One region of the Bacillus sp. UNC322MFChir4.1 genome, then DNA from elsewhere that is predicted to be linked to it. Evidence: predicted binding sites of a transcription regulator. Region 1 holds the regulator's gene; the other holds the start of a gene.
What was found. The regulator LexA, encoded in region 1, represses DNA repair genes until DNA is damaged. The targets are predictions, from matches to a motif close to CGAACATATGTTCG.
Positions count from the first base shown of each region.

Region 2: a site for LexA is predicted at 3,291-3,304, ahead of uvrB (excinuclease ABC subunit UvrB). Genes of this name have one in related genera too.

Region 1 is NZ_KN050811.1:212,124-228,551, forward strand. Features, by position in the region: gene BR72_RS21730 (sugar transferase) at 81-671, shown strand; gene BR72_RS21735 (acetyltransferase) at 692-1,315, shown strand; gene BR72_RS21740 (DegT/DnrJ/EryC1/StrS family aminotransferase) at 1,339-2,490, shown strand; gene BR72_RS21745 (helix-turn-helix domain-containing protein) at 3,360-3,701, shown strand; gene BR72_RS21750 (lasso peptide isopeptide bond-forming cyclase) at 4,719-6,659, shown strand; gene BR72_RS26555 (paeninodin family lasso peptide) at 6,674-6,829, shown strand; gene BR72_RS21755 (phosphoenolpyruvate carboxykinase (ATP)) at 6,988-7,914, shown strand; gene BR72_RS21760 (lasso peptide biosynthesis PqqD family chaperone) at 7,918-8,223, shown strand; gene BR72_RS21765 (lasso peptide biosynthesis B2 protein) at 8,263-8,715, shown strand; gene BR72_RS21770 (nucleotidyltransferase domain-containing protein) at 8,737-9,924, shown strand; gene BR72_RS21775 (ABC transporter ATP-binding protein) at 9,938-11,740, shown strand; gene BR72_RS21780 (peptidoglycan-N-acetylglucosamine deacetylase) at 11,949-12,773, opposite strand; gene BR72_RS21785 (PadR family transcriptional regulator) at 12,992-13,303, shown strand; gene BR72_RS21790 (HAAS signaling domain-containing protein) at 13,307-13,852, shown strand; gene BR72_RS21795 (DUF4097 family beta strand repeat-containing protein) at 13,858-14,676, shown strand; gene lexA (transcriptional repressor LexA) at 14,703-15,323, opposite strand; gene BR72_RS21805 (YneB family resolvase-like protein) at 15,464-16,120, shown strand; gene BR72_RS21810 (DUF896 domain-containing protein) at 16,166-16,405, shown strand.
Region 2 is NZ_JQKQ01000011.1:37,546-53,973, forward strand. Features, by position in the region: gene uvrA (excinuclease ABC subunit UvrA) at 1-1,230, opposite strand, end outside; gene uvrB (excinuclease ABC subunit UvrB) at 1,236-3,218, opposite strand; gene BR72_RS04400 (branched-chain amino acid transporter BcaP) at 3,475-4,884, shown strand; gene BR72_RS04405 (hypothetical protein) at 5,226-5,633, shown strand; gene BR72_RS04410 (hypothetical protein) at 5,654-6,268, opposite strand; gene BR72_RS04415 (MerR family transcriptional regulator) at 6,265-7,026, opposite strand; gene BR72_RS04420 (hypothetical protein) at 7,139-7,363, opposite strand; gene BR72_RS04425 (hypothetical protein) at 7,477-7,866, opposite strand; gene BR72_RS04430 (helix-turn-helix transcriptional regulator) at 7,877-8,074, opposite strand; gene BR72_RS04435 (YeiH family protein) at 8,191-9,204, opposite strand; gene BR72_RS04440 (LysR family transcriptional regulator) at 9,391-10,284, shown strand; gene BR72_RS04445 (MerR family transcriptional regulator) at 10,335-10,694, shown strand; gene BR72_RS04450 (flavodoxin family protein) at 10,701-11,237, shown strand; gene abc-f (ribosomal protection-like ABC-F family protein) at 11,516-13,153, shown strand; gene BR72_RS04460 (nitroreductase family protein) at 13,222-13,929, opposite strand; gene BR72_RS04465 (RrF2 family transcriptional regulator) at 14,197-14,613, opposite strand; gene BR72_RS04470 (heavy metal-binding domain-containing protein) at 14,723-15,037, opposite strand; gene BR72_RS04475 (DUF1904 family protein) at 15,072-15,404, opposite strand; gene BR72_RS04480 (PDZ domain-containing protein) at 15,596-16,428, opposite strand, start outside.

The DNA of each region.
Region 1 (16,428 bases):
TTATATATAACGAAAGCCTTTCATACTATTGATCTGTGAAAAGGTGCTCGCAAAAATCTTGGATAGGAGTATGATTATTAATGAAGCGAACTTTTGATTTATTGATTTCTTTGTTTTTGTTATTATGCTTATCCTTTGTCGTTCTTGTAGTAGCCGTTTTGGTTAGATTGAAGTTAGGATCACCTATCATATTTAAACAACAACGTCCAGGACTATATGGCAAACCGTTTCATGTTTACAAATTTCGCACAATGACTGATGAAAGAGATGATAAGGGGAAGCTCTTGTCTGATCAAGTGAGATTAACTACTTTTGGGAAGTTTCTTAGGAAATATAGTTTAGATGAATTGCCACAATTAATAAATGTTGTGAAAGGTGATATAAGTTTAGTAGGACCGAGACCATTGTTAATGGAATACTTACCTTTATATACTAGTGAACAAGCTAAAAGACATGATGTAAAACCTGGAATTACTGGCTGGGCACAAGTGAATGGGAGGAACGCAATTACCTGGGAAGAAAAATTTAAATTAGATGTATGGTATGTAAATAATCAATCTTTTTTATTTGATATGAAAATATTATTTCTTACAATAATAAAAGTGTTTAAATCAGAAGGAATAAATCAGGATGGTCATGTAACAATAGAACGTTTTAGAGGGATGAATTAGACTGTGAGAGAAGATAACAAATGAAAATTATAATGATTGGACAAGGTGGTCACAGTAAAGTTATAAAGGATATTATTTTGTCAAACAAGGGATTTGAAATCGTTGGATATTTAGATGATCAATATAAAGATTTAACTATAGTAGATCATATTTTTTGCGGCCCGATTTCAAGTGCATATGAAATGATTAACAAAATTAATCAAGCAAAATTTGTTATTGCAATAGGAAATAATAAAGTTAGAAAAAAAATTTCCGAAAAATTGGACCTTCCTGACAATTATTATGTCACGTTAATACATAAAACAGCCGTTATAAGTCCGAATGCTAAGATAGGAAACGGTACAGTTGTTATGCCTCAGGCAGTGATTAATGCTGATACCCAAATTGGTAATCATGCTATTATCAATACGGGTTCTGTTGTTGAACATGACAATGTACTAGGTGATTTTGTCCATATTTCTCCACATGCCACACTTACAGGCTCTGTCACTATCGGAGAAGGGACACATATAGGGGCAGCGGCTACTTTAATTCCAAGTGTTAAAATTGGGGAATGGTCGGTTATTGGAGCGGGAGCGGTTGTTATAGAGGACATTCCCTCTAATTGTACAGCCGTTGGAATTCCTGCCAAAGTAATAAAGTAATTGAACTAATAGGAGTGAAAAAAATGGTAATAACACAGCAGAAAAAACGAATCTATCTCTCTACTCCACACATGAGTGGTAACGAACAAAAATATATTCAAGATGCATTTGATACAAACTGGATTGCTCCTCTTGGTCCAAACGTAGACGCTTTTGAAAAAGAACTCGCATCATTTGTTGGAGTGAAAGATGCAGCGGCAGTTAGTTCTGGTACTGCAGCTATTCATTTAGCTCTTCGGTTATTAGGGGTTCAAAAAGGAGATAAAGTATTTTGCTCAAGTCTTACTTTCATAGCAAGTGCTAATCCAATTGTTTACGTAGGGGCAGAACCAATCTTTATCGATTCAGAGCCAGAAACATGGAATATGTCGCCACAGGCCTTAGAACGTGCGTTAATTGATGCTCAAAAAGAAGACAAAATGCCAAAAGCTATTATCACAGTTAACTTATATGGACAGAGTGCAAAAATGGATGAAATCTGTTCTCTAGCAAATCGATATAATGTTCCTATTATTGAGGATGCAGCAGAATCTTTAGGTTCTACATATAAAGGAAAAGCTAGTGGTACATTTGGAAAATTTGGTATTTATTCATTTAATGGAAACAAAATTATTACAACCTCTGGTGGAGGAATGCTTATTTCTGATGACGCCCAGGCGCTAGAGAAAGCGCGATTTTTTGCAACTCAAGCAAGGGATGTAGCACCTCATTATCAGCATAGCGAGATGGGATATAATTATCGAATGAGTAATATATTAGCTGGCATTGGAAGAGCTCAATTAGAGGTGTTAGAAGATAGAGTGAAGGCTAGAAGATTAATATTTGAACGATATTACCAAGAATTATTTAATATACAAGGATTTTCTTTTATGCCTGAATTAGAAAATACTCATTCAAATCGTTGGCTCACAACTTTAACGATTGATGAAAAAGAAACAGGGATATCTATTCAAACGTTATTGGAGGCACTAGCCGAAGAGAATATCGAATCTCGTCCTGTGTGGAAGCCCCTTCATATGCAACCGGTTTTTGAAGGAGTGAAATATTATTCTCATAGTGAAAATCACAATGTGTCTGAACAATTATTTAAAACAGGTATATGCCTTCCTTCTAGTTCAAACATGACAGAGACGGATCAACAAAAGGTTATTCAATGCATTAAAAATATTTTATAAAATGAAAGAGTCTTCTGAATGAAATGTGTAAATTCAGAAGGCTTTTTTTACTTGATAGAAGCTTAAATATGATAAGAAGTAGATGGATTTATCCCGCTATTCGTGGGCAGTAATACTCCCGCCTCAAAATTCAGTAAAAGCGTTGCCCAGCTCTAGCGACTAGAATCTCCGGTCGTTTCGCCCCCTCGGACGAGGCAAAAAGCGCCTCCCTGTCGGGTGCTCCAACGTCCTGCGATTCTGAGCGAGCCGCTTCCGTTTTTCTGAAGAAGTTAGGCGGGAGATAAACTGCTGGCATGCGCCCGATTGGTTCAACTAATAATCAGTGGGGGATGAAGAAAGCCCCCACTGATTAAAGTTTCACTTTATTTTTTATGGTATGTACATTTTTTATAGAACTTTTCTTTTAATTGAATATCAAGGCAATCCCTATAGAGAATATAGTTATAAGTATACATAACTATATGGAAAATTCTCTTTCACTTTTTATATGAACGTATTAAAAGTGAAAACATAGTGCTGAATCGCACCTCCTCATTAAATGGTATAGGTGCAAAGAAATGAATAATATGTAAATTTTTTGTATTACTAACCTTTAAACATTTCGATTATTATGATTTAATGATATTGTAAGGAATATATAAATACTAATTGATAAATGAACATGAAAGTTTCTTTTAAGGGAGAGGTAGCATCTGACCATGTATAAAATCGGAGGGCCTGTTTCTGTCACATACTTAGTTAAAACTAGGAAGAACAACATGATCTGCATGTTATAAAGTCACAATGAATTTCTATCGTTTCCTGTATAGAGAATTATATGATGCAGAAAATAGGGCTAAGAAACATTTATAAAGGGGGACTGTAAACGGATGATTGGGAGAAATATTTATCAAATTCGAAAGAAAAGGGGACTTACTTTATCCGAATTAGCAGAGAAGGCTGGAATTTCAAAATCTTATTTAAGCAATATTGAAAGAAGTATAAATCAGAATCCGTCTATCCAGGTGCTAGAAAAGATAGGATTAGTATTAGAAGCAGATCTTAATACATTACTCGAAATGAATGCAAATACAGAAACAATACAGCAGATTGAAAAAGAGTGGGTTGATTTTGTTTATGAATTAAAAAAGGCAGGGATTAATAAAGAAAAGCTCGGGGATTATAAAATATTAATCGATTTTATTAAATGGCAGAATTCAGGGGTAAATTAGGCAGAGAAAGTATGCAATATGTTAAGTAATGTAGCTTCATTTAGAAATTGTACATACAAAGATTAATGTCTCTTCATTTTCTAATGTGCTGACTTTATAGAGAAATGAAGAATACCCCCATGATTACACAAACTTGTTGTTGGTGTACATATGTTTTGCACAACGTATGTAACGATGTTAACAGTGGCATTCTAATTATCTTTTCACCTCCATCATTCAGATAACTATATATAATATGTTTTATTTCATCTAAAAATGAAAGCGTTTTTATAAAACGTGACAGTAATACCTCACATCTTGAAGATCGACTAAAAATTATGTAAGAGATAAACAACTAAATATTCTGAATAACCAAAAAAATCATAATCGTTTAAATTACAAAGAAAAAGGCGGAAAGAAGGTCGCTTTAACTAAATTTATTTCAAATTTTATAAAAAGATATTTACAAACTGAATATCATTATATAAAATAAAAACAAGTTCGTTATACAGAACAGAAATTAACTTAAATGTTTTCTTTAAAGAAATATAATTATTTAAATAGTAAAATGTATAATCTTAATTCAGCTTGTATATAAACGGTTGAAAAATGGATAAAATATACTTTTTAAATAAATATTCTCTATAAAATAACTTTAAGAAAAAAAACTTTTTAAACTGAAAAATTCTTGTTATTATAATGATATTGTATAATGGGATAATAATTCACATCACCATTTTGTTCTTTTTATAGAACAAAATGGTGATGTAAAAAAATTATATGTATAGAATCAATTCGCAGATCTTATCTGTCATTTTTGTAAAATAATATAGGATTGTTCTTTAAAGAGAATGAATGGAATTAATGATATAAAGATTCATTATAAACTGGCGGAAATTTATCCTGTATTAACGGTCGGAAACCTTTACCTTCAGATTCTGAGAAATTCAGAGAAAATAGGTGAAGAAAACCTCTTTGATAACCGTGTCACTTTATCCGATTGGATTTTACTTATTTGTTGCATAACGGGAGGAAAAAATGAGTGCTATAACTGGAATTTTACATTTTAACAATGAGTCTATACCAATTGAATATGGTATTAGATTAATGAAGGATTTGCAAAAATATCCTGCTAATGATATTCAAATATGGCACAAAGAAAACGTTTTCCTCGGCTGTCATGCACAATGGATCACACCAGAGTCCGTTGGTGAACAATTGCCCTTTTATGATAATGAAAGAAAATTGGCAATTACAGCAGATGCTATTATCGACAATCGTGAGGAGTTATTTGAGAGGTTGCAAGTTGATTATGTTGATAGGAAAAGGATAACAGATAGTCAGTTGATTTTGCTCTCCTATCAAAAATGGGGGGAAGAAAGCCCTAAATATTTGGTAGGCGATTTTGCTTTTATGATTTGGGATGAAAAAAATCATAAATTATTTGGAGCAAGGGACTTTTCTGGGGGCCGAACGCTATATTATTGTTGTAATCAACAGCAATTCGCTTTTTGTACGACGATACAACCATTGCTATCATTACCTTATGTACAAAAGCAATTAAATGAACAGTGGCTTGCTGAATACTTGGCGATATGTGGAATTGTCGATGTAGCCGATACTACTATAACGCCTTATAAAAATATAGAACAAGTACCACCATCACATAGCATTACAGTAGTTGGGAATAAAGTAACGCTTTCTAGATATTGTACGTTAGTTTCAGAAAGAAAGCTACGCTTAAAGTCAAATGAAGAATATGTAGAAGCATTTCAAGATGTTTTTCAAAAGGCTGTTACATCCCGATTACGAACTTACCGACAAGTTGGAGCACAGTTAAGTGGAGGATTGGATTCGGGTTCTATTGTGAGCTTTGCTGCCAAAGCTTTACGTGAAGAAAACAAACCATTACATACATTTAGCTACATACCACCAAATGATTTCGAGGATTTTACACCTAAACATTTAATGCCGGATGAGCGACCGCTTATTAAAGAAACGGTACGACATGTAGGAGGTATAAAAGATAATTATTTAGATTTTAAGGGAAGAGATCCTTTTTCTGAAATAACGGATTTTCTCGAAATAATGGAGATGCCATATAAATTCTTTGAGAATTCTTTTTGGCTGAAAGGTATGTTTGAGGAAGGATACAAGGAAGAAGTTGGAGTCCTTTTAAATGGTGGAAGAGGAAATCTATCTATATCATGGGGATCAGCTCTGGATTATTATGCTCTTCTTTTAAAAAGGCTAAAGTGGATTCGCCTAGGTCAAGAACTGCATCAATATAGTAAAAATGTAGGTGGAGCTAGATTACGGAGGTTACCATACATTGCGAGATTGGCATTTCCGTCTATTGATAAAGCGCTTTCATCAGGTGCGCCGTATACATTTCCGATGATAATAAATCCAGATTTTGCGAAAAAGATGGATGTGTTTAATAAACTTAGAGAAAATGGCATTGATGAAGCGGAATGGGCTTCTACAACGAACTTATTTGAACAAAGAAAAAGCCATTTTGAAGAGTTGTTTTATTGGAATGCAAGTAATACAGTGGCAACGAAATTATCATTGAATTACTCATTATGGAAACGCGATCCAAGTAATGACATACGTGTGATTCGTTATTGTTTATCTGTACCAGAAGAGCAATATGTACAAAACGGTGTGGATCGTGCGTTGATTCGTAGATCTACCGAAAAGTATTTGCCTGATAAAGTACGATTAAATCAAAATATTCAGGGTGTACAAGGAGCGGATTGGGTTCATCGAATGAGCCCGCACTGGAATATGTTTATAGAAGAGTTAGAGCGAATGAGTACAGACCAAAAAGCTTTAGAATTTTTAGATGGTGAAGTAATAAATCGAGCTCTTCTAAAAGCTAAAGAGGGGCCACTTTCAGAACGTGCAATCGATCCTGATTATAAGATTTTAATGCGTAGCTTAATTGTTTATCGATTTATTCAACAATTTACTTGAAAGGAGGTGAGAATATGAAAAAGGAATGGCAACAACCTGTATTAGAAGTACTTGATGTTAACATGACAATGGCTTCAACAGTTTATGGTCCATATACTGATGAAGCATACAACCCTGGTCACCCTGTTGATCCAAAAAATCCTGATACTTGGAACCGTTTTACTAGCTGAGTAAGGATTAGCATATACAATTTATCTTGCTGAATGTATATCTATGAAAATATGTAAAATGTTCTTATTTTTAAGTTCGTATATGCTAAAAAGACCTTTATACTTTTATATTGTATAAAGGTCTTTAATTTAACCATGGATATATTGGGGTGAAAATAATGCTAGAAACTGAAAAAAAGGTAATGTATAAAGCCTTTGATTTCAAAATTTCAAGTGAGATTCCTTTGCCGGAATTACATCGAATAAATGAACAAGAGGTTTCAATAGACATTGAAATTCAAATTGATAATATGTTAAGTTTTTCCTCTGAATTAGTAGATACACCATTTAAACATGTTGTTAAAGATAATCAAGTGATGTTTTATGTTCCTGATGTGGGCTTTTTTTCCGCTCAAGCGGGAAAAAGGATAGCAGTTTGCCCGCTCGATGGTGCAGATGATAGTTTGGTGAGGCTCTATATTCTTGGAACATGTATGGGTGTAATATTGATGCAAAAAAAAATACTTCCACTGCATGGCAGTGCTGTAGTAATTGATGGGAAAGCATATGCTTTTGTAGGTGAGTCAGGTGCTGGAAAGTCGACGTTAGCTTCAGCGTTCATGAAGAAAGGATATAAACTTCTAAGTGATGATGTAATACCTGTATCTCTTTCTAATGATAATGTTCCTATCGTAACACCATCATATCCGCAGCAAAAGTTATGGCAAGAAAGTCTTGATAATTTTGGTATGGATAAAAGTCAATATAAATCAATATATGGTAGAGAAAATAAATACAGTGTTCCAGTTTCTTCTCATTATTTTTCTAAGCCAGTACCACTTGCAGGTGTATTTGAATTAGTAAAGACAGAGAATGAAATGGTTGAATTACAACCAATAGAAAAACTTGAGCGTTTACATACCATTTTCCGTCAAACTTATCGTAATTTTCTTATTCCACGCTTAGGATTAATGGACTGGCACTTTCATATTTCTACAAATATGATAAACAACCTTGCTGTTTATCGATTATGTCGACCGTTGTCTGGATTTAGTGCTCCGCAACTAGTAGACCTAGTAATAAACACTGTAAAAAAAGGAGAATAAGTGATGTCGAAAAAACAGGATATTTTATTAAATCAATTTATTGCACAAGTCCCAGGGAATATAGTAAGTGATATGGATGGAGAAAAAGTAATGTTAAGTATTTCTAATGGGAAATACTACAATCTAGGTGCAGTAGGTGGAACTATTTGGGCGCTTATAGAGAAACCCATATCGGTTACGAAAGTGGTTACTGAATTAATGCAAGAATATGAGATTGATCAGTCTACATGTGAAAAGCAAGTTATTTCTTTTTTGGAACTCTTGTTAGATGAAGCTTTGGTTGAAATCGTAGACGGGACAGCCGAGTAATCTAGTATTTTATCCTAGATAAGAAGTAGGGAAGTGTGTATGAATAGTATAAAAAAGATGCGAACGTTTCTTTCACTAGATATGAAAACAATGTCTTTATTTATAGAGGCTTATATTTATTTGGGGTGGGCTCGTATTCTTAAAGGTAGGCCATTCTCTAAGATTGCTCCTACATTAGGTGTTCCTATGAATGAAACATCTTTAAGTTATAATGAGTCTAATAAATTTGTATTGAGAGATATTTCCGAAGCAATACATATTATGAGCCGTCATACCTTTTGGGAAAGTAAGTGTCTTGTAAGGGCAATTGCTGGAATGAAAATGCTAGAGAGACGACAAATGGAGAGTACATTATATTTAGGAACTGCGAAGGATGAGAACGGAAATATGATTGCTCATGCATGGTTGCGTAGTGGTCCTTTTTATATTACTGGAGCAGAAGAAATGAAGAGATTCACTGTAGTAAATAAATTTGCTAGAAAAATTGGTTAAAAAATCTTGAAGGAGAATATCATGCATAATAGTTGTGGGCTTGATTTAAATTGTGTGACTAAGGAGCTCAAATTGCAGCTGGAAATTATGAAAAGAGAAACTGCTGCGGAGCTACAAGAAATCGATAAGGCTTGGTTTGCAAACATCGATTGGGATAAATTTCTCGAATTAACAATTCATCACCGTGTGTACTCGTTCATTTATCCAAAGATGAAAGAATTGGATGGGAATTTGGTTCCTGTACATGTCATACAAACTTTACATCAATATTTTAAGATGAATACATTTCAAATGCTTCATTTAAGTGCAGAAATGGAACATATGAGTAAATTGTTTGCACAAAACGAAATTCGTCTCCTTGTATTAAAAGGTCCTGTACTTGCTGATGATCTTTATGGTGATATTTCTCTACGTACTTCGAGTGATTTGGATGTTCTCATTCCTTTACATCATCTCGATAGAGCGGAAGAACTTTTATTGAACCTTGGCTATGTGAAAGATGATTATATTGAGAGCGTTTTAAACGACTGGAAATGGAGACATCATCATGTAACATATATTCATCCTCAGAAGAACATTAAGATTGAAATTCATTGGAGATTAAATCCTGGTCCAGGAAAGGAACCACATTTTGAGGAACTATGGAATCGAAAGAGAATAAGTTCTCTTACTAGTGCCCCTGTTTACATTTTAGGTAGAGAGGATTTATTTTTATTTCTAGTTTCTCATGGTGCACGTCATGGTTGGTCAAGGCTACGTTGGTTAGTAGACATTAATCAAATTGTAAAGCAAAAACTTGATTGGGAAAAAACTATTAAGTTATTGAAGAAAAATTATTACTTTCATATAGGTGGTCAAGCATTGTTTTTAACTTCGCAGTTACTAAAGACTCCATTAATTGAAGAAGTGGAACCATTGTTATCTGGTAACCGTCCGAAGATGTTAGCGCAGGAAGCGGTATTTTATTTGGAAAGAATGGTAAACTTACATACAGATCCTGTTCCGGAAGATATAGCAATGTACCATAGTCGGCATTTATTTTCATTAATGTCTTATCAGCAAAAGTTTTTATATATTATGAGTTGCCTTTATCCTTATCCAATTGATGCTGAAACATTGCCGTTACCTAAGCAACTTCATATGTTGTACTTTCCTTTACGTCCTATTTTATGCATCTGGAGAAAAATAAGAAAGCGCGAATTAACATGAGGAGGACAAAATAGTGGAGCATCTCTTATATTTTGCAAAGAAGTTACATTCTTTTTCTGGGAAAATATTGTATATAAATTTATTAGGAATGGCCTTGGTCAGTCTTTTAGAGGGGGTAGGAATTCTTTTATTAATTCCTATGATAAGTATCAGTGGAGTTGTAAAGGTAAATAGTGGTTCAACCCCAGTCCCAGAGATGTTTAAATTTTTGCATAATATCCCTGAAACAATAAGTTTGTTGCTTATTTTAGGCATTTATATCTTTTTGGTAATAGCTCAGTCCCTCTTGCAACAAAATCTTGCTCTTCGCAATACAAAAATTCTTATGAATTTTACAAACTATATAAGATTGGAAATTTATCGTTCTTTATTACAGGCAAATTGGTCTTTTTTTATAAAAAAGAGGAAGTCTGATCTTATCAATGCGATGACTGAAGAATTAGGACGCGTTATAAATGGAACAAACTTATTTTTTCAGATGTTAACTGCACTTGTTTTTACAATAATACAGTTCGGAATCGCCTTATGGCTATCTGTAAAAATAACAATTTTTGTACTATTCGCTGGTTTAGTACTTGCTTATTTTTCTAGACATTTTATAAAAAAGTCAAGGACGTTAGGGAATCAAACATCGGAGATAGCCAAAAGTTATCTTGGTGGTATAACAGACTATTTTAATGGAGTTAAAGATATTAAAAGTAATATGTTGGAAGAATCCAGATATACATGGTTGCATACTTGGTGCAAAAGGATAGAGCAAGAGCAATTGGCATTTATAAAATTGAAAAATAGCTCACAACTTTTTTATAAAGTTACATCGTCTATTCTAATCGCATTTCTTATTTTTACATCTGTAAAACTATTTCAAGCTCAGCCTGGACAATTAATATTAATTATCCTTATTTTTTCTAGATTATGGCCGCGATTTACAACTATTCAGTCTAACCTGGAACAACTTGCTGCAAGTGTTCCTGCGTTTAAGTCTTTAATCGAATTACAAGAAGACTGTCACAGAGCCGCAGAACTGCATGATTTAGAACGACAATATAAAGATGCAAAACCAATGTCTATAGATAAGGGGATTGAATGTCGGGATATTTATTTCTGTTACAATTCGAAGGAATCTTTATATGCTCTTCAAAATATTAATTTCCAAATAAACTCCAATTGTATGACTGCTATTGTCGGACAATCGGGTGCTGGAAAAAGTACACTAATTGATATTTTAATGGGACTTATGCAGCCAGAAAAAGGACAAGTGTTAATAGATGGAATCCCTCTCACAAATGATAATTTATTATCATTCAGAAAATGTATTAGCTATGTTTCACAGGATCCATTTTTATTCAATGCAAGCATAAGAGAAAATTTGTTGATGGTTGAACCAAATGCAAGTGAAGAACAAATATGGGAGTCGCTGGAATTTTCAGCTGCTGCTGAATTTGTACGAAGACTACCACACGGGCTTGATACTCTTATTGGAGATCGCGGAGTGAGGCTTTCTGGAGGAGAAAGACAGCGACTTGTACTTGCAAGAGCTATTTTAAGAAAACCTTCAATTCTAGTATTAGATGAAGCGACAAGTGCGTTAGATACGGAAAACGAAGCAAAAATTCAATCTGCTCTAGAAAGATTAAAAGGAAAAATGACCATTATCGTGATTGCTCATCGTTTATCAACGATACGTAATGCTGATCAAGTAATTGTATTAGATAAGGGAAAAATCGTTCAAAAAGGAGCCTTTATCCAATTGGCGAAAGAAGAAAGTGGTATGTTTAGTAAGTTGTTAGGAAATCAAGTTGAAGTTAGTGTTTAGGGATAGTAGCACCCAAATAAACACAAATCTTAAGAGGAATTAAATTATTTTTCATAAGAGACTATAAAAAAGCGAAAATCCCGTATCGTAATTGTTGACTAGACAAAACACGAGAGGAGTTTTCGCTTTTTTCTCCAAGTTTATCAAATCTATCTTGCCTTTACCATCTTTTTAACTATTTTGCTCCCTATTGATGAAGGTTTCTATTTTATTTTCTTTGCTTTGAGGTATTAAACATTTGTGTGAGAGTCACGAATCGCGCTCCGTTCGATGTAAGGTTAGGAATAAATTGATCGAGGGCGTCTACAGACCCCTGTAAATTCCCCCCAGGTGCAGTATGTTGTAAGAGAATACTTCCAGGAAATGCATTTCCTAATACTTTGTTTGTAATTTCCCGGGCATTTAAGCCTTTCCAATCTAATGTATCTACACTCCATTGAATAGTCATAAAGTTCTGTTCAGTAGCCCACTGCATCTGATTTTCATTTATAATCCCATAAGGAGGACGGAAGAATTTAGGGGAGTATCCAGTTAGCTTTTGTAATATTTTTTCCGTTTTTAACAGCTGTTCATGATATTGCTTATCATCTATTTTTATTAAATTAGGATGATTATAAGTATGGTTTCCTACAATATGCCCCTCGTTAACAATGCGTTTTACAACTTCAGGATATCTCTCAGCATTTTCACCCAATAGAAAAAATGTCGCTTTTACACCATATTTTTTCAATTTATTTAATACTTGAGGAGTGTAAACGAGATCTGGACCATCATCGAATGTGAGAGCAACTTCGGCCTTGTTATAAGGTCCTGCAAATGCATATGCGTATTTTTCTACCCATGAAAAAGGAGTCCATGACCCCCTAACTGGCGGATTCCTTTGAAGGATAGGAATGGTTTCCGCATAATGTGAATGAGAAAGTGTATTTGGAACAAGTGGATAGGAATATGTTAAAGATGGAGTCTCACGTGCCATATAATAAGGAACATATTGATAAGGAACTATTGTTGGGGTTGGATAACAATTGTATATCATTAAAATACCACCTTATAAAAAACAGTCTCTTTAAAACTTTTATATGTCAATAATTGTGGTTTGGTTAGAGGTTGGAGAAGACATCGGTGAACCAAAACTTCGCTTTGATTTGTAAAAATTGGAACAGTACCTTGTATTATTCAATACTGAGTGGTAGATTATAATTAATAAGGTACCTTGCATTGAATAGTACTAGATGGAGAGGAGGATTACTTTTGAATGTTCAATTTAAAAAAGGGGTATTGGAGCTTTGTGTTCTTGCGCTTGTAAAGAAACGAGATTGCTATGGCTATGAATTAGTTCAGCAAATTTCAAATAAATTTTTCATATCAGAAGGATCAGTGTATCCTTTGTTACGTCGTCTAACGAAAGAGGGGTACTTTCAGACGTATTTAAAAGAATCCTCGGAAGGGCCACCGCGTAAGTATTATCAGTTAACTAATGAAGGTGTAACTCAGCTTCATGCACTTGTGACAGAGTGGCGCGATTTTGCAAGGGGAGTACAAGAAATTATTGAAGAGGTGTAGGGGATGACTAAAGAGAAATTTCTTCAAGAATTATCGGAACATCTTAGAAAACTACGAGAAGAAGAACGAAACGATATTTTATATGATTATAGAGAACATTTCCAATTTGGAATAGAAGAAGGGAAAACAGAGGAAGAAATTATAAAAGCGCTTGGTTCTCCTAAGGTAATTGCTAAGGAAACGTTAGCGTCTCATCGTATAGAGCAAGTGAAGCATAATCCAACCATTTTTAACGTATCAAGAGCAATTGTAGCAATTATTGGACTTAGTTTTTTAAATTTGGTTATTATGTTAGGTCCGTTAGTAGCAATTGGTAGTCTTATTTTATCACTTTGGACAGTGAGTGTTGCATGTATATTATCACCATTACTTTTGTTAATCAAAATAGTTTTCGCCCAAATTTTTATTGTATCTGATGTATTTGTCGCTATTATACTCTTCGGCATTGGTTTACTTTTAGGGGTTGGTGCGTATTATTGTACGATTTGGTTTAAAGTACTATTTGTTAAATACGCTAATTGGAATTTAAAAGTAATTAAAGGAGAGTAGATAAGATGAGGAAAGTTGTATTGGTTGCGTTTGTTTGTATTGCGATTGGGGGAATCGGTTTATTTATTACAAGCTCAGCCTTTTTTATTAAAGTTGCGAATGGAGCGGTAGAAACAAAGAAATTGGAACAGAAACAATTTAAAAATGAGCAAATTAAAAATATTCATGTTGACACAGATGTTGGAGATGTTGTCATTGAAAAAGGTGAGACTGATTTGTTTGAGGTTCGATATAGCAGTGATCAGGAAAAGCGAAAATTAGATGTAAATGAGAACGGTGAAATGCTGCAAGTGGAAGTGAAAATGAAAAAGAAACATATATTTGATTTTTCGTTTTTCTCATTTGATTTGAAAGACGATACCCTTACAATTATTGTGCCTGAACGTGTATATAATAAAATTGAAGCAGAGACAGCAGCGGGAACGATTCGTGTAGAAAATATTCAAAGTGGAAATATATCTGCGCATTCAGCAGCTGGTGATGTGAAAATGAAGGAAATAAAAGCGCAAAATGTAAAAGTGTCATCTAGTGCGGGAGATATTGTTCTTCATAAAGTAGAAGGAAAAGTGCGTGCAGATTCGGCAGCAGGAAGTGTAGAGATAGTGCAGCATAATCCAGAGTATAGTGTTGAGGCGGATTCGGCAGCGGGAGATGTCAATATTAAGCTGAAGGAAATGCCGAAAGATGCTGTTGTGAAAGGCTCCGCTAATGTCGGAGAGGTACAGATTTTTGGAAAAGAAAATAAAGAAATAACTTTAGGTAACGGAAAGGTGCAGATTAAAGGGAAAACATCAGCGGGCTCTATAAAAATCGAGGTGGATTAAAAAACAGACCAAATTTGGTCTGTTTTTTAATGTAAATGACGATATACACCAATTACTTTTCCGATAACAGAAACGTTATCTAAAATAATAGGTTCTAAAGAAGAGTTTTCTGGCTGTAAGCGGAAATAATCTTTTTCTTTGTAAAAACGTTTTACCGTAGCTTCATTATCGTCTGTTAAAGCTACAACGATTTCACCATTGTATGCAGATTGCTGCTGGCGAACAACAACTAAGTCTCCATCGAAAATTCCTGCTTCAATCATACTGTCTCCAGAAATGCGTAACATAAATACTTGATCTGAACCCGAAACGAGATTCGCTGGAAGTGGAAAATGTTCTTCTACACTTTCAACTGCTGTAATTGGTAAACCAGCTGTAACTTTTCCGACAATCGGTACGTGAACGACTGGTTGCGTATCTGTTTGAGTAGTGTCGTCTCCTAAAATTTCAATTGCTCTCGGTTTTGTTGGATCGCGTCGAATGTATCCTTTTTCCTCTAAGCGAGATAAATGTCCGTGCACAGTAGAGCTAGAAGCAAGGCCGACTGCTTGACCGATTTCGCGTACGGAAGGTGGATAACCTTTTTCTTGTACTTTTTGTTTAATAAAGTCAAGAATATCTTGTTGCCGTTTCGTTAACTTCTCCATATTTTTCACACCTCGTTTTCTATAAATTTTCTTATTTTTATTATAACATGCAAGAAACCATTCTACAAACGTAAGTTCGAACGAAAGCTGGATTTGTGATACACTAAGATGTAAAAAATGAGATAGAGAAGAGGGTTGAAATGAATGCGATTATTTATGCACGTGTGAGCACGACGAAAGAAGCACAGGAAACATCATTAGTACGCCAAAAAGATGAATTATTGCATTTAGCTAAGCAGTATCAAATGAATGTCGTAAGAGTAGTAGAAGAGAAAGCGAGCGGATATAGCATAGAACGGGATGGGATTTTGGAAGTGTTAGATACCATTCGTGATGAACATGTTGATGTGCTCCTTATTCAAGATGAAACGCGTCTCGGAAGAGGGAACGCGAAAATTGCCTTAATGCATTGTTTGAATAAAGAAGAGGTAAAAGTATATACACATGCACATAATGGCGAATTACAGCTTTCTGATTCAGATTCAATGGTTCTTGATATTATTGGTATAGTAGAGGAATATCAGAGAAAGATTCATAATTTAAAGATTAAACGAGGAATGAAGAGAGCTGTAGAAAATGGATTTCGTCCCGAAAAAAACTTAAAGAATCGACATTTAAGCACAGGGCGTGAGAAAAAAGAAGTACCTATTGAAGAGATTGTTCGTCTGCGCCGCAATGAGTTAACATTTGAAGAAATTGCAGCAACGCTCCGTGGTTTTGGTCATGATGTATCAAAAGCAACGGTCCATCGCCGTTATGTGGAGTATACGAAGCAATCGCTTGATAAACAAGGGTAACTATTGTATGATAATAATCAGTTTGTAGTAGAAAGGGGATTCGAGATGCTAAGTCACGAACTCATTGAACGCATTAATTTCTTAGCGAAAAAAGCTAAAGCAGAAGGTTTAACAGAAGAAGAGCAACGTGAGCGTCAATCGCTCCGTGAACAATATTTAAAAGGTTTTCGTCAAAATATGTTAAACGAATTGAAATCAATTAAAGTTGTTAACGAAGAAGGTAAAGACATTACGCCGAAGAAGTTAAAAGAATTAAAAATACAAAATAATGCAAAATTAAATTAAAAGATGGGCGCAGCCCATCTTTT
Region 2 (16,428 bases), on a different contig from region 1:
TTTACATTTTGGACAAGCTTGCTCCGCCATATATTTTTCCATTTGCTCACGAATATAATCAGAGCTCGTTTCTCGGTAACGGCGCTCAACATTAGGAATGACACCTTCAAAAATAATCTCGCCTTCCTTTACTTGACCAAAGTCGTTCACATAACGGAAATACACTTTTTCTTCTCCGCTTCCGTACAACACCTTTTCAAGCAATTGCTTCGGAATATCTTTTACTGGTACATCCATATCAACGCCATAATGATTACAAACAGACTTTAACAATTGCGGATAATATTGCGAGCTCGTCGATTCCCAAGGTGCGATTGCATGATCGTTTAATGATAAATCCCAGTTTGGAATAACCAAATCAAGATCTACTTCTAATTTTGAACCGAGACCATCACAAGACGGACACGCACCGAACGGACTGTTGAAAGAAAACATGCGCGGCTCAAGTTCACCAATAGAAAATCCGCAATACGGACAAGCATGATGCTCGCTAAACAGCAACTCTTCTTCTCCAATCACATCAATTAAAACGCGGCCTTCACCAAGCCTCAAAGCCGCTTCTAATGAATCGGCAAGGCGAGGAGCAATGCCTTCTTTCACCACAATCCGGTCAATGACAACTTCAATGGAATGTTTTTTATTTTTATCTAACGTAATTTCTTCGGATACATCAAGCATTTCTCCATCAACACGAACGCGGACATACCCTTGCTTTTTAATATCTTCTAATAGCTTCACATGCGCACCTTTACGACCTGACACAATCGGCGCGAGAACTTGTAGCTTTGTACGCTCTGGATACTCTAAAATACGATCCACCATTTGTTCAACTGTTTGCGATGTAATTTCAATGCCATGATTTGGACAAATCGGAGTCCCAATACGCGCAAATAATAAGCGTAAATAATCGTAAATCTCTGTCACCGTTCCAACTGTTGAACGCGGGTTACGGCTCGTCGTTTTTTGGTCAATGGAAATGGCCGGTGATAATCCTTCGATTGCATCGACATCTGGTTTATCCATTTGCCCTAAAAATTGTCGTGCATATGCCGATAGTGATTCTACGTACCGGCGCTGCCCTTCTGCATAAATCGTATCAAATGCTAACGACGATTTCCCTGAACCGGATAACCCCGTTACAACAACAAGCTGATTTCTTGGAATGGTGACATCTATATTTTTTAAGTTGTGAGCTCTCGCACCCTTTACAACGATAAAATCTTTACCCATTACCTTCACCCTTCTGCTTTTAATTCTAATAATAGATCGCGAAGCTCAGCTGCCCGCTCAAAATCAAGCGCTTTTGCAGCTTCTTTCATTTCCGCTTCCATTTTTGCAATTACATTTTCTCGTTCTTTTTTCGTCATTTTCTTAGAAGCTAGTGACGGCACTTCATATGTTTCGGTATCCTCCGCAGCCATCGTTGCCCGAATTACATCGCGCACCTCTTTTTGAATCGTTTTCGGTATAATGCCGTGCTTTTCATTATATGCTTCTTGAATTTGACGACGACGCTTCGTTTCTTCCATTGCAATTTCCATCGATTTTGTAATTCGGTCGGCATACATTACAACATGACCGTTTGCGTTACGAGCTGCACGGCCAATCGTCTGAATAAGCGAGCGCTCTGAACGAAGAAATCCTTCTTTATCTGCATCTAATATCGCTACGAGCGATACTTCAGGAATATCAAGCCCTTCACGAAGTAAGTTAATACCGACAAGTACATCGAACTTACCAAGGCGAAGATCACGAATAATTTCAATCCGCTCTAACGTTTTAATTTCAGAATGAAGATAGTTTACTTTAATCCCAACATCTTTCAAATAATCTGTTAAATCCTCTGACATTTTCTTCGTTAATGTCGTAATTAATACACGCTCATTTTTCGCAATTCGATCTTGGATTTCTCCTAGTAAATCATCAATTTGTCCTTCAATTGGCCTTACGTCAATTTTCGGATCTACTAGCCCTGTCGGACGAATAATTTGTTCCACCACTTCTGGTGAATGTTCAATTTCATATGGCCCCGGCGTCGCTGATACATACACAACTTGATTCGTTTTCTCTTCAAACTCTTCAAACTTAAGCGGTCTGTTATCTAGCGCTGATGGCAGACGGAATCCATGATCAACAAGCACTTGTTTCCGCGCTTTATCACCGTTGTACATCGCTCTTACTTGCGGCACTGATACATGCGACTCATCCATTACGATGAGAAAATCTTTAGGGAAATAATCTAACAATGTATATGGCGTTGAACCAGCCGGACGGAGCGTCAAATGACGGGAGTAGTTTTCAATCCCTGAACAAAAGCCCATCTCACGCATCATTTCTAAATCGTAACGTGTCCGCTGCTCGATCCGCTGCGCCTCTAACAATTTACCGTTATCATTTAATTCTTTTAAGCGTTCTTCTAACTCTTTTTCAATATTTTCAATAGCAACTTTCATTTTTTCATCGCGTGTAACGAAGTGAGATGCCGGAAAGATTGCCACATGTTCACGTTCTGCTAATACTTCCCCTGTTAATGCATTTACTTCCCTAATGCGATCAATTTCATCACCGAAAAATTCAATTCGGATACAATGCTCATCAAGAGATGCCGGGAAGATTTCAACTACATCACCGCGCACGCGAAACGTCCCGCGCTGGAAGTCAATATCATTACGGCCATACTGCACATCAACAAGTTCACGAAGCAATTGATTGCGATCTTTCTCCATACCAACGCGTAAAGAGACAACGAGCTCACTATATTCTTCTGGAGAACCTAAACCGTAAATACAAGACACACTCGCCACAATAATCACATCATCTCGTTCAAATAAAGCCGACGTCGCCGAGTGACGCAATTTATCAATTTCATCATTAATTTTTGCGTCTTTTTCAATAAATGTATCGGTTTGTGGTACATATGCTTCCGGTTGATAATAATCATAGTAACTAACAAAATATTCAACTGCATTGTTTGGAAAAAAATCTTTCAGCTCACTGTATAACTGTCCTGCTAACGTTTTATTATGAGCCATTACAAGTGTTGGCTTTTTCACTTCTTTAATAACATTTGAAATCGTAAATGTTTTACCCGTTCCTGTCGCGCCAAGCAACACTTGATGTTTCTTACCGTTTTTAATCCCCGCTACCAGCTTCTCTATCGCTTTTGGCTGATCACCTTGCGGGGAATATTCTGAGACAATTTCAAATTGATGTTCCAAATAAATCCGCCCTCCTCGTAAAAAATCTGTATTTTCATTTTACCACGAACTCCCATGAAAAAACCAAAAAAACGAACAAGTATTCGATAAACAATTCGACAAGAAACTAATTTTTTATATAGGTATAATTTTCTAAAAATTTTGTATTTACAACACCCATTTTTCATATTACAATACGTTTAAAGATTCGACATTATACGACAAATCGGAATTAAAGTTCAGAATATTTTAACAACTAGAGGGTGAGGGAGCTTATATGAATCTATTTCGAAAAAAATCAATTTCCGCACTGCTAGCGCAATCGCAGCAGAAAGGCGCTTCTTTAAAAAAGGAGCTAGGCGCATTTGATTTAACAATGTTAGGAGTCGGCGCCATTATCGGAACAGGAATCTTCGTTCTTACCGGCGTTGCAGCAGCAAAGCATGCCGGACCAGCACTTATTTTATCGTTCATTTTATCCGGCTTAGCCTGTGTATTTGCGGCATTATGTTATTCTGAATTTGCTTCAACTGTACCGGTATCAGGTAGTGCCTACACTTACAGCTATGCAACATTTGGAGAAATTATTGCATGGATTTTAGGGTGGGACTTAATTCTAGAATACGGATTGGCATCTTCAGCCGTTGCATCTGGCTGGTCTGGATACTTCCAAGGATTATTATCTGGATTTGGGTTTAAGTTGCCTCACGCCTTAACAAGCGCTTATAACCCAGCGGCTGGCACATACGTAGACGTACCAGCAATTTGTATTATTTTCATCATGACATTTTTATTAACAAGAGGCGCAAAAAAATCAGCTCGCTTCAATGCCATTATGGTAGCTATCAAAATATTTGTTGTTCTTCTATTCATCGGCGTTGGTGCTTTCTATGTAAAACCTGAGAACTGGACGCCATTCATGCCATTTGGCTTCTCTGGCGTAACAACTGGAGCAGCAACTGTATTCTTTGCTTATATCGGATTTGACGCTGTATCAACAGCTGCTGAAGAAGTTAAAAATCCACAGCGCAATATGCCAATTGGTATTATCGCTTCCTTAGCAATCTGTACAATCTTATATATTGTTGTTTCATTAGTATTAACAGGAATCGTTCCCTACAACCAATTAAATGTAAAGAACCCTGTTGCATATGCTTTGCAATATATTCATCAAGATTGGGTTGCCGGACTTATCTCTTTAGGAGCAATTGCTGGGATTACAACAGTATTACTTGTTATGCTATATGGACAAACTCGTTTATTTTACGCAATGAGCCGTGATGGCTTACTGCCAAAAGCGTTTTCTCGCGTAAACAAAAAAACACAAACGCCAGTCATGAACAGCTGGATTACAGCAGCTATGGTTGCTTTCTTTTCTGGATTTGTTCCACTAGACAAGCTAGCAGAATTAACAAACATCGGTACATTATTTGCATTCATCGTTGTATCAATCGGTGTTATCATCTTACGCAAAAAACAACCAGACCTGCCGCGTGCCTTTAAAGTACCATTCGTACCATTGGTTCCGATATTAGCAGTTCTCTTCTGCGGATATTTAACATTACAACTTCCAGCAACAACATGGATCGGCTTTGTCGTTTGGTTAATTATCGGATTAGTTGTATATTTCAGCTATGGTTATAAAAATAGTACGTTGAGAGATGGTCAAAAAGAAGACGTTGCTTAAAGTGAAACTTCCATTCAGAAATGCTTTTCCTCTGAATGGTTAGTTGAACCAATCGGGCCCTTACAGACGGTTTGTCTCTCTTCCTTGCCTAACTTCTTACCGGCTATTTGGGCAGGATAAAGTGAAACTTCCATTTTTATTTACCGCTTATTAGAGCGGGATAGCAAAGAAGCTGTTGTCCATTAAGGACAGCAGCTTCTTTTTATATTGACATACGTCAAATCCACATAGCTCAATCTTCAACTTAAACGAACAACTAGCTCGTCACGCATTGTCCACACGTGTTTTCTATTTAAGGAATACAATGTATCAAAAATAAAGAAAAGAGGTTTAATCCCAATATGCTTGATCATCATGACAAATTTAATGAAGAATCTCTTAAAGATGAATCAAATACTCCTAACTGTTTTGTTGAAAATCACATAATTGGATCAACAAACTCACCAGTACTAGTTCTCGTACCAGGAGACACTAGCCATCAACCTGTTTTGCAAGATTTTACTAGTAATCACAATAAAACATTACTTCAGTTGACTTCTGCCTCATTACAAGGTGAAGACCCTTTACCTTTAGCGGTGACCATTATAACCAAAAGCCCCCATAACCCTATTACTGCTATAATTACAGAAAGTACAAGAATATTTCATGTGGAAAACTTTAAAAGCTTAAGTGTCTCAAATACAAATTCTGCTCAAGCTGGATTGAATATATTTATCCAAGAAACGTTCTGTATCTGCCGTGAAGAATGAAGAAAAAACGAGATGTTACCTTAGCGCGAAAACATCTCGTTCTTTTTCTTTTTTGGAAAAATAACATAAGAGAGAGTAATAAGCGTATCTACACCGAAAACGAGTCTCCACACTTTACTTACACGATTCGCAGTTTCATTTAAAAATATATCGGCATCCCAGCTTGATATGTTTTCAAGAGGTACTAATCCATACAGAAAGAAAAACACAATGTGCACACCTGCAAATACAATAAAATGAGGTCCCCAATGCAATAATTCCTGCTTCGTATGTGCCCAGCCCGTTAATTCTACCGGTTCCTCTATCACTGGTAATGCTTCTCCCCGCCACTTTGCAATCATTCGTTGTATACGTAAATCTAACTTCCTTAAATCTTTCTTTCCGTAAAAAACAGCATACAATAAGATGATGACGATAATAATTTGAAATTGAGAAAACTCGCCTGTTTCATAATAATCAATGACACCTAACGTTAAAATAAATAATTCATTCAGCAATAATACAATCCCTACAATGAAACTTGCTTTACGCAGCTGAAAAGCATATCGTAACAGAAAGAAACTAATTGCTGCGCTCCAAAACACAATTTCAGCACCAATTAAAAATGCCCAGCGATATTCGGTTAGTAGATTCATTTTTTCTCCTCTCCCTCTATATACAACTCAAAAGCCTCATCCATATACTGCAGAAGCTCTTCTTCAATCGGATACATATTCATTCTTTTCGACTCTTCTTTTGACTTACGCACTTCCCACAATTTATCTAAAAATGATTCATCACCGTTGGCCATCTCCCGGCATTTCTCTAAAATGATTCCAGTAATTCCTTGTACTTCAGCATCACTTGGTGCTTTCTTCCTTTGCATAAACTGACGCATTCGTTTTAGTAAAAGAATCCACTCTTGTACTTCTTCATTTTGTTCACTCATGTTTGGCAAATTTTTAAGCAGGTGTTCTTCTTCCTGTGAAAATACGTGTTGCTGAAATTGCTGCCGCATGCGCGGGGACTGCTGTGAAAGCTGCATGAGCTCAAACATAATCCCCCAATTCAAGTCCCCTTCTAACTCTGTAGAATACAAAACAGCTTGCAGCATTTTCTCCATATGTGAAAACTTCTGCTGCTCTTCTCGCACGAACAACAACTGATTTTGCAAAACCTCTTTGAGATTTACACGCTCTGTTTCTAACATATTCGTAATTTCTTTTAATGCGAAGCCCATTTCTTTTAAAAACAAAATCTGCTGCAACTTCAATACATCACCTTCACTATATAATCGGTGTCCACCTTCCGTCTTTCCGCTTGGCTCTAACAAACCAATCTGATCATAATACCGAAGTGTCCTTACTGTAATACTTGTCTCCTTCGTTAATTGCTGAATAGAAATCATTTCCATCACCCTCTCATTTTTATTATAAAAGGTGACGTAACGTTAGTTTCAAGAGGTTTTATAAAAAAAGAACTGTCTACATCCAAGTTTGTGTAAACAGCTCTTATCGAAATTATTCTCATTCATCATCTTCAAGATTTTTCAGCTTTCGCTTCTCCCATGCACAAATGGCGAAAAAAATCGCACTACCAGTCACCATAATTGGGAACTCCCAGCCTGTTTTCCCCTTTGTTATCATGTCGTAAAATGTCCAAATTAACAGGCATGTTGCGTAAAACATAAAGGTGTATCTAGAGGCTTTTCCTGTTATGTGCCATTCGTATTCATCGACCCGTCTTTTCATGATCCATTTCTCCCTCAAAGTCATTATTCATTCTCTTAGATGCTATTAAATTCATTACATACATTACACATCATAATTTTTCAACATGTAACTCGCTACACTCGATCTCTTCTTTACGCTCGTTTTCCAAATGCCGTTGCAACAATAAAACTCCCAGCCATCAAAGCGCAGCAAATAAGAAACATTTCTTGTATCGGTAACGTTTCTCTACCGACCACTTTGCTTATACCAATGTAAAAAATGAGAATCATAAATGACATGATAAAAGAAATATTTAAGTATCTCTTTATATTGTCTTGTACCCGTTCATCAATCTCAGGAATTTCTTCACGTTCAAACTTTTTCTTTTTGTAATAAGCGTATAAAATCACCAATACCATCGCTAAAACATTACTCAGTAATACCGGTATCTTCGGTATAAAAGAATCCATCATAAATAATAAAATATCTCCTATAAGTAACCCTAAAAAAGTCCCTATGTATAATGATTTATAACTCCCCATCACACCCCCCCTATTCCAACGTAAAAATCTCCTCCACACTCACCTTAAAATACTTCGCAATCTTAAGTGACAACTCCAAGCTCGGATTGTAATGATGGTTTTCAATCGCAACAATAGTTTGGCGCGTCACTTGCATTGCTTTTGCCATCTCAACTTGCGTAATATGATTTTGTTTTCTTAATTCTTTAATTCTGTTTTGTACGCTCATAGAATTCACCTTCAAAAAGTAAAGATATCTTTACTTTTATTATAAATATTTTCCAAAATAAGTAAAGATATCTTTACAAAATTTCCAATAAAAAAAGAACTTGCTCAGCAAGTCCTCTACACAAAATGCAGCACATACAAAAGCGTATACCCAAGAACAGAAAGCAATACCGATCCAATTAATCCTGCAACAAATGCTTTCGTTCCGAGCTTACGGAATGTCTTAAACTCTACATTTAAACCAAGTCCAGCCATGGCCATTGCCATAAGCATATAGGCAACAACCACAATATCGCTTGCGATTTTTTCAGGTACAATTCCTAACGAGTGAAACGCACTCACTGCTAAGAAACCGAAAATAAACCACGGAATCGGAATGTCACGCCAAGATTTTTTTTGCCCCGTTTCTTCTCCGCGCTGAAACCATATGCCAATTAAAAGTGCCACAGGTACTAAAAAGGCAACGCGCGTTAACTTCATAATTACCGCAATATCAACCGACTGACTGCCACCAGGTGCTGCCGCTGCAATAACATGAGCAATTTCATGCAATGTTGCCCCAGAAAAAACACCATATCCATACGGAGACAAGTTAAGCACAGGATACAGCAGTGTATATGCTAATGTGAAAATTGTCCCTAAAATCGCAACGATCGCTGCACTAACTGCAACCTCTTCATCCTTTGCTTTTACTTGTGGACCAATCGCTATAACAGCTGCTGCCCCGCAAATCGCCGTTCCGCATGCAGTTAAAATACCAAGCTTCTTCTCTACTTTACAAAAACGTGTTAACGCATATACAACAGTAAGCGTAAATGTAATGACAATTGCAGCCATGACCAATACCTTTGGGCCAGCCTTCGCAATATCAACTAAATTTAATCGCATACCGAGTAAAATAATCCCGAGACGCAGTAGTTTTTTACTTGCAAAATTCGTTCCAGCAATTGCTTGATGCGGTACGCCAACTGCCGCTCTCCATATCATTCCGATTAGAATAGCAATAACCAATTGGCCCATAATACTTAAAAACGGAAGCTGAGCCAAATATTTTGCAACAATCGCGATCAGTAACGTAATCCCAATGCCCTGTGCGAATCCGAAACCCCTCTCCTTTTTTAACGCTATCATTTGATTCACTTTTCACCACTCCAATAACTATCTTGTAATATGCATGTTCGCTCTACCTTCATTATAAGAGCATTTTAATCATAAGTTTAATATCAATATACTATCTCAATCATCAAGAAAACTTATGATAAAATGAAAAGAAAAGCGGAGGCGGAGCTGGACAAAAAAACGAAAGGAATGATTCTCATCAACACCGACATTTTAAAAATTTTTGTAACAGTCGTAGAACAAAAACATTTTTCAAGAGCTGCTGAAATGTTGAACCTTTCCCAGCCAGGTGTAAGTATGCACATTCGCAATTTAGAAAATGAATTTGGTACAACGCTCATTCAGCGCTCACCAAAACACGTCCAAGTCACAGAAGCGGGAAACATTTTATACATACATGCAAAACAAATGCTGACACTGTACGAAGAAGCAAAACAAGAAATTAATGAACTTCATAATATCGTTACGGGAACACTGCGCATTGGCGCTAGTTTTACAATCGGAGAATACCTTCTTCCGAAAATATTAGCAAACTATGCAAAGGAACATCCACGCGTTGAAGTTCATACCTTTATCTCGAATACAGAAGAGGTATTACAGGGTGTTCGCTCGAATCAGCTAGATATTGGCTTAGTAGAAGGACAAGTCATCTACACAGATGTAGACGTAGAATCATTTATGGAGGATGAAATGAAGCTTGTCGTTCCGCCAAATCATCCTCTGACGATGACAAACCCGATTCAGACAAACATGCTACAAGATCAAGTATGGGTGCTCCGCGAAACCGGTTCAGGAACGAGAGCTTACAGCGACCGTTTTATTCACGACCATCATTTAAAAATGAAGCGTTACTTCACATTTAGCAGCATTCAAAGTGTAAAAGAAGCCGTTGCTGCCGGACTTGGCATTGCCATTCTATCAGACTGGACAGTGCGTAAAGAGTTGCAAGCTGGCGAAGTATGTCACATCCCTGTGCCAAACGAAAAGCTCATGCGCCCTTTCTCCATTGTACGGGGAAAATATTTTATTCCTTCTAAAGCGATTCAAGTCTTTTTAGATCATGTGCAAAACTTTGCGAATCAACATCGTTGACCTTTACACTAGTGTCAGGGTTTAAAATGTGAGATGAAGGAGTGATAGATTTGCGCATCGGAGAATTATCGAAACATACAGGCGTAAGCGAACGGTCACTACGGCATTACGAAGATAAAGGCTTACTGACTTCAAAACGACTTGCAAATGGCTATCGTGATTTTGATGAAACGACCATTGAGCAAGTAAAGCTTATTCAAATGTATTTACAACTTGGGCTAAATTTAGAAGAAACCGCTAGAATGCTGCGCTGTTTAGAAGTAGAGCCACACTTATACGATAACCCGTGCAGCAGTATCATCACACTTTACGAGGATAAGCTTACGGAAGTAAAAAAGCAGATTTCGTTACTTTCTCATATCGAAGCGAATTTACAAAAACACATTACGTTGCTAAAAGAAAGGAATTGATATACGATGTTCGTTTTACACGGCAGTTCACGTCCAAATGGGAATACAGAACAATTAACGCATATGTTGTTAGAAGGCGTCCAAACTGAAGAAGTATATTTACGTAATCATACTATCAAGCCCATTACAGATCAGCGTCACGATGCAGAGGGCTTTCAACCAATTGATGATGATTACGAAGGTATCATTAAGCGGATGCTTGAACATGATACCATTGTCTTTGCAACGCCGCTTTATTGGTACGGTATGAGCGGATATATGAAAAATGTTGTCGATCGCTGGTCGCAAAGCTTACGAGATGCTTCCCTTCACTTTAAAGAGCGGATGCAAGATAAAAAAGTATATGTTGTCATTGTCGGCGGCGACAATCCGAAATTAAAAGCACTTCCACTCATCGCACAGTTTCAATACATTTTTGACTTTGTCGGCGCTTCTTTTGATGGTTATATAATTGGATCTGCCAATGCGCCAGGAGAGATTGTGAATGATAAAGAAGCAATTGAAAAGGCTAAACTGTATAATCAAATTTTCAAGGAAAATTAATAGAATGATTTGACAAATATACACCCAAATGCATACAATAAAGGTGAAATTATGAAAGGAAGGTACATCGGCCAATGAAGTTCTAATTCTCTTTTTATTCATCCATCACAAATAGTGAAACAAAATGATGAAAACTAGAAGAGGATTAGTATGCCCTTTTGTCGATAACTTTCTTTTGACAGGAACATGTAAAAATACATGTACAGTTTTTTGTGCATCTCTTTTTACATATTACGGGTGAAATATGTCCTCTCTAGTGAAACTAGGGAGGTTTTTTTATGACTATTTTAACAGCACGAAACATTGAAAAAAGCTTTGGTGACCGCACTTTATTTACGTTACAAGCGCTTGATATCCATGCGCACGATCGCATTGGAATCGTCGGTGTAAACGGCGCCGGGAAATCAACGCTATTACAAATATTAAGTAAAGAAATCGAACCTGATGAAGGAACGATTACTCATTACGGTTCGATCGCCATCATTCCACAGTTCCATGAGGAGACATTAGAAACAGCCTCTTCTCTTGCAAAAGGACAATGGGGAATTTCTCACATCACAACGAATATGAGCGGTGGCGAACGCGGGCGTTTAAAAATTGCTCACGCCCTTGAACAAGAAGCAGCTATCTTATTTGCTGATGAACCGACAAGTCATATCGATATGCATGGCACAGAACAACTAGAACGGGCATTACAATCTTATAGAGGAGCGATTATTTTAATTTCTCATGACCGCGCCTTATTAGATGCCATTTGCACAAAGATAATCGAAATTGAAGACGGTACCGTTCGGGAGTATAAAGGAAATTACACAAACTATCGGGAGCAAAAGAAGCTGCAAAGACAGCACCAGCAAGCGGAATATGAAAAATATACGAAAGAAAAACAGCGCTTAGAAACGGCAATCGCCAGTAGACAACAGCGGGCTTCTGGTATGACAAAAATCCCAACGCGCTTTTCTTCTTATGAATCTTGTCTATACAAATCCGGAGCAGCTTATAGCCAAGGTAACGTTCAAAAAGCCGCAAAAGCACTAGAAACAAGATTAGAGCAATTAGAAAAGAAAGAAAAACCAAAAGAAATTGCGCATACAAAATTTGATATACAATACCATGCACCCATTCATAGTAAAACGGCCCTGCAATTAAATAAAGTTACGAAAAAAATTGGCAGCCGCACCCTCTTTCACAACATAAATGGAAGTATAACTCCAGGTGCAAAACTTGCGATTCTCGGAAAAAACGGAAGTGGAAAAACAACGCTATTTCATCTGATTCAAGCAAAGGAACGAGGAATTCAGCTTTCAAAAAGCTGTAAAATTGGTTACTTTGAACAAACATTAGCCATTTTACAAAACGACAAAACCATTTTACAAAACGTAACGGAAAAAACACGTTATGACGAATCTTTCGTACGAACAATTCTTGCGCGCCTCTTATTTCGAAGAGAAGATGTTTATAAACGAGTAAACGTATTAAGCGGCGGCGAACGTGTAAAGGTCGCACTAGCGAAAATATTCTTAGGAGACTACAATCTGCTTCTTCTTGATGAACCGACAAACTATTTAGACCTTGCTACGCAAGAAGAACTAGAGCACATGCTGAAAGATTATCCTGGTACTGTGTTGTTCATTAGTCATGACCGCACCTTCATTCATAAAATTGCTGATCATATTTTACACCTAGATGAGAACGAACCGCGGATCTTTCAAGGAAATTACGAGCAGTATACGAAACGAACTGAACAATCTTCTATCAATCCAGCAGAGCAAGAACTACTGCGTCTGCAAACAAAATTAACAGAAGTAATTGGACGCATTTCGATGCCAGGGCGTCACGATGATGTGATTGTTCTGGAAAGTGAATACGAGCAATTACTGCGTGAAATTAAAGAATGCAAAAAAGCTGTCCTCTGATATATCGGCGCTTCGACAATATTAGACACACTAAAGAGGGCTGACCCAAGTCAGCCCCGTTTTTTCGATTAAAATTTATTCCAAGTTAACACATCATCAAGTGGAAGACGAACTTTTTCAAATCCAGCCTGCACTGCTTTCCCTACACAAATTAACATAACAGGTTCAAGATTTTCCGGAACACGGAAAGCTTCTACAAATTTCTGCGGATGGAAGCCACCGATTGGTACAGTATCAAAACCTTTTGCTTTTGCCGCTAACATAAGCTGCATCGCTACTAAACCACCATCAATCATCGCCACGCGAGTAGCTTGTTCATTAGAGAATTTCCCGTAGTTTTCAACAATCGAATTAACATAGAAACTCTTCGTTTCCTCTGTCATTCTTCCTTTTTTCACTACTTCTCCGTAAATTTTCTCCGCATTTTTATAGGCCTGTTTATCTCCTAAAACAGCAATGACAATAGATGCATCGACAATTTGTTTTTGATTGTTTGCGATTGGCAATAACTCTTCTTTCGCTGCTTCATCTTGCACAACAAGAAATCTCCATGATTGCAAGTTTGACGATGACGGAGCTAAAGTTGCGAGCTCTAAAATTTCACGAATATCTTTTTCATCCATTTTAAAATGCGGATCATAATGACGTACAGATTGGCGCTCCTTAGCAATAGTAAAGAAATCTGTGTCCTTAATTTCTTTTGGAGCTTCCGTATGAGTATTAAGCTCATGGATTTTATTCAAATACTCTTCTGCTGCAGACTTTTTTGCTGACATGGTTTTTCTCCCCTTTAACTGTTCTAAATTTAAGAACAGTATATCCTCCTAACTGTTCTTTTGTCAAGAACAGTTAATCGTAAAAAATAAAACGAAAACTACAGTTCCGTTTTATCCCGCTACTTTAGGGCAGTAAAGCTCCCACCTCGAGATTATGAAAAAACAAAGAAGATAGGTGGGAGATAACTGCCCGTAAGAGCCCGATTGGGTGGGCTTTCCATCAGTGGGGATAAAGAAAAACCCCCACTGATGGAAGTTTCACTTTATTTATTCTTTAGGAAGTAAATCAGCTAGCTTTTTCTTTGCCAGCCCCTCTACAAGCCATCTTTCCATTTCATCTCTTAATTCATATAACGCTGAACATGTTGAAGGAGAAAAACACTCTTTCCCATCTACATCAAGGAATCCTTTTGAATACGGATCTGCTCTTATCGCATCATACACTTCTACTAATGTAATTTCATTTGCTGCTCTAGCTAAATAATAACCGCCATCTCGTCCTTCTTTCGCTACAATGAGTTCTGCTTTCACTAAATGAGTAAGGATTTTTCTTAAAAAGAGCGGCTTTGTCCCTAACTTTTCAGCCATAATTGCACTAGGACAAATACCCTCATAATCCGCTAGTACCAATAAAGATTGCACAGCAAGTCCGAACCATTTCGTACTTGAAACCTTCTCTTTCATTCGTTCTCACCTCTCTATTAGTCTAAACGATTTCGCTGAAAAGACAACTTAAAGTCCATATAAAAAGAACCCTTCCTCCAGTTGAGAAAGGGTTCACAAAATCATTCTCTTATCGAACTTTAACTGCCGTTCCGCTTACAGCTACCATCAGCATTCCTTCGCGAACGACTTCATAATCAACATCGATACCAACAATTGCGTTTGCGCCTTTTTGCGCTGCAAGACTTTTCATTTCTTCCATCGCAATATCACGTGCTTCTTTTAATTTACTTTCATAAGCACCAGAACGACCGCCGACAATGTCACGAACAGACGCAAATAAATCACGAACGATATTTGCTCCCATAATCGCTTCACCGTTTACAATATCAATATACTCTTCAATTTCTTTTCCTTGAATAACAGAAGTTGTTGTAACGATCATAATCTATTCCTCCTATGTATATAAACTTATAACCTTAGCTTGCGCAATGTTTTCCGTTAATATAATAAGCTGATTCTGTGAAAACCGTAAACACAACCTCTACTTCAGGAAGTCCAAAATCCATCAAATATGTAGTAATGGCCTTAGCAAATCGATCACGAGTTTCCTGTCCACGTTCAAACCATTTTACTTCAATAAGAGGAAACACCTCTATTTCTTCTCCGTTGAATATAGATGTAGAATTCGGTAGTTCCAACGTAAAATTATCCGTACCACACTCACAAATCTCTGCGAGCTCTTCTACTAATGGTTTGCTTATACTCTTCAATTGTTCAGTGGTAACTCCACGAAATACAACATGTGGCATATGAATCCCTCCGTTAGATAGCTTTATGCTTTGTTTGTCCACATCATAGCATAATTTATTTTGCTGTACCAGAATGTATAAGTACATTTCAATAAACGATCATATGTTACTAAATAACGACTTCCATAAAAATCACAAAAAAAACGCATCTAACTTTAGATGCATTTTTATATGCTATTCTTTTAACAACATCATACAACTTCCGTATCCCACTGATGTTCTTGTTCTACAAAAACAATCCCAAGTTCATGATGCTCTCCTTCATAAATTGCATGTTGTACAAGGCGAAGCTCGCCGTTCGTATCAACAACTTCCATTTTACAAAAAGCACCTGTTGATCTTAATTGCAGTGCATTGTAGAACTCGTCTACATTTGTCGGAACGATTCCGTTCACTTTCACAATGATTTCCCCTGGTTTCAATTCCAGTTCCTCTCCGGCTGTACCTGGAATTGTGCCTAGTACAACTAGACCATTATCACGAGAAGAAAAGTACGCAGGGCGTCGGTCATCTTCCAAACGCTCTTGCACAGCAATTGTCAGTCTTCCAAGCATTGCTACTCCCATAGCTACAATCGCTAATGTATGCAACCAATAACTCGCTATTCCTAATAAAAGGACAACTGCAGCTAGTCCAAATACGCGGCGTCCTGTAAATAACAACGCTGATTTTGGCTCAAAGCTTTTAATCGTTCTCGTAAATCCAACTAAGAACGGGATTAAAAATAAAGAAAACTTTTGTGACCCAACAGAGACCACCGGCCACCAAGATATAAATTGCGTTAAAGCATCGCCTGGGATAAGAACGAATAATGGCACTAACCATAATCTATTTGATTCATGGAGTCCAATATTTAAACTGCGTTTTCCTTTTCGCAATTTCGGCGTCGAATAATTCGCCGCATTCTTTGAAATAAGTAAACCTTCTACAACTAACATAAGCCCAAGTAAAATCGCTAATGATACAACGCTACTCTCTTCTCCTTCTTGAAGCTGTAAGAAAGAGAATGGAAGTTTCGAAGATA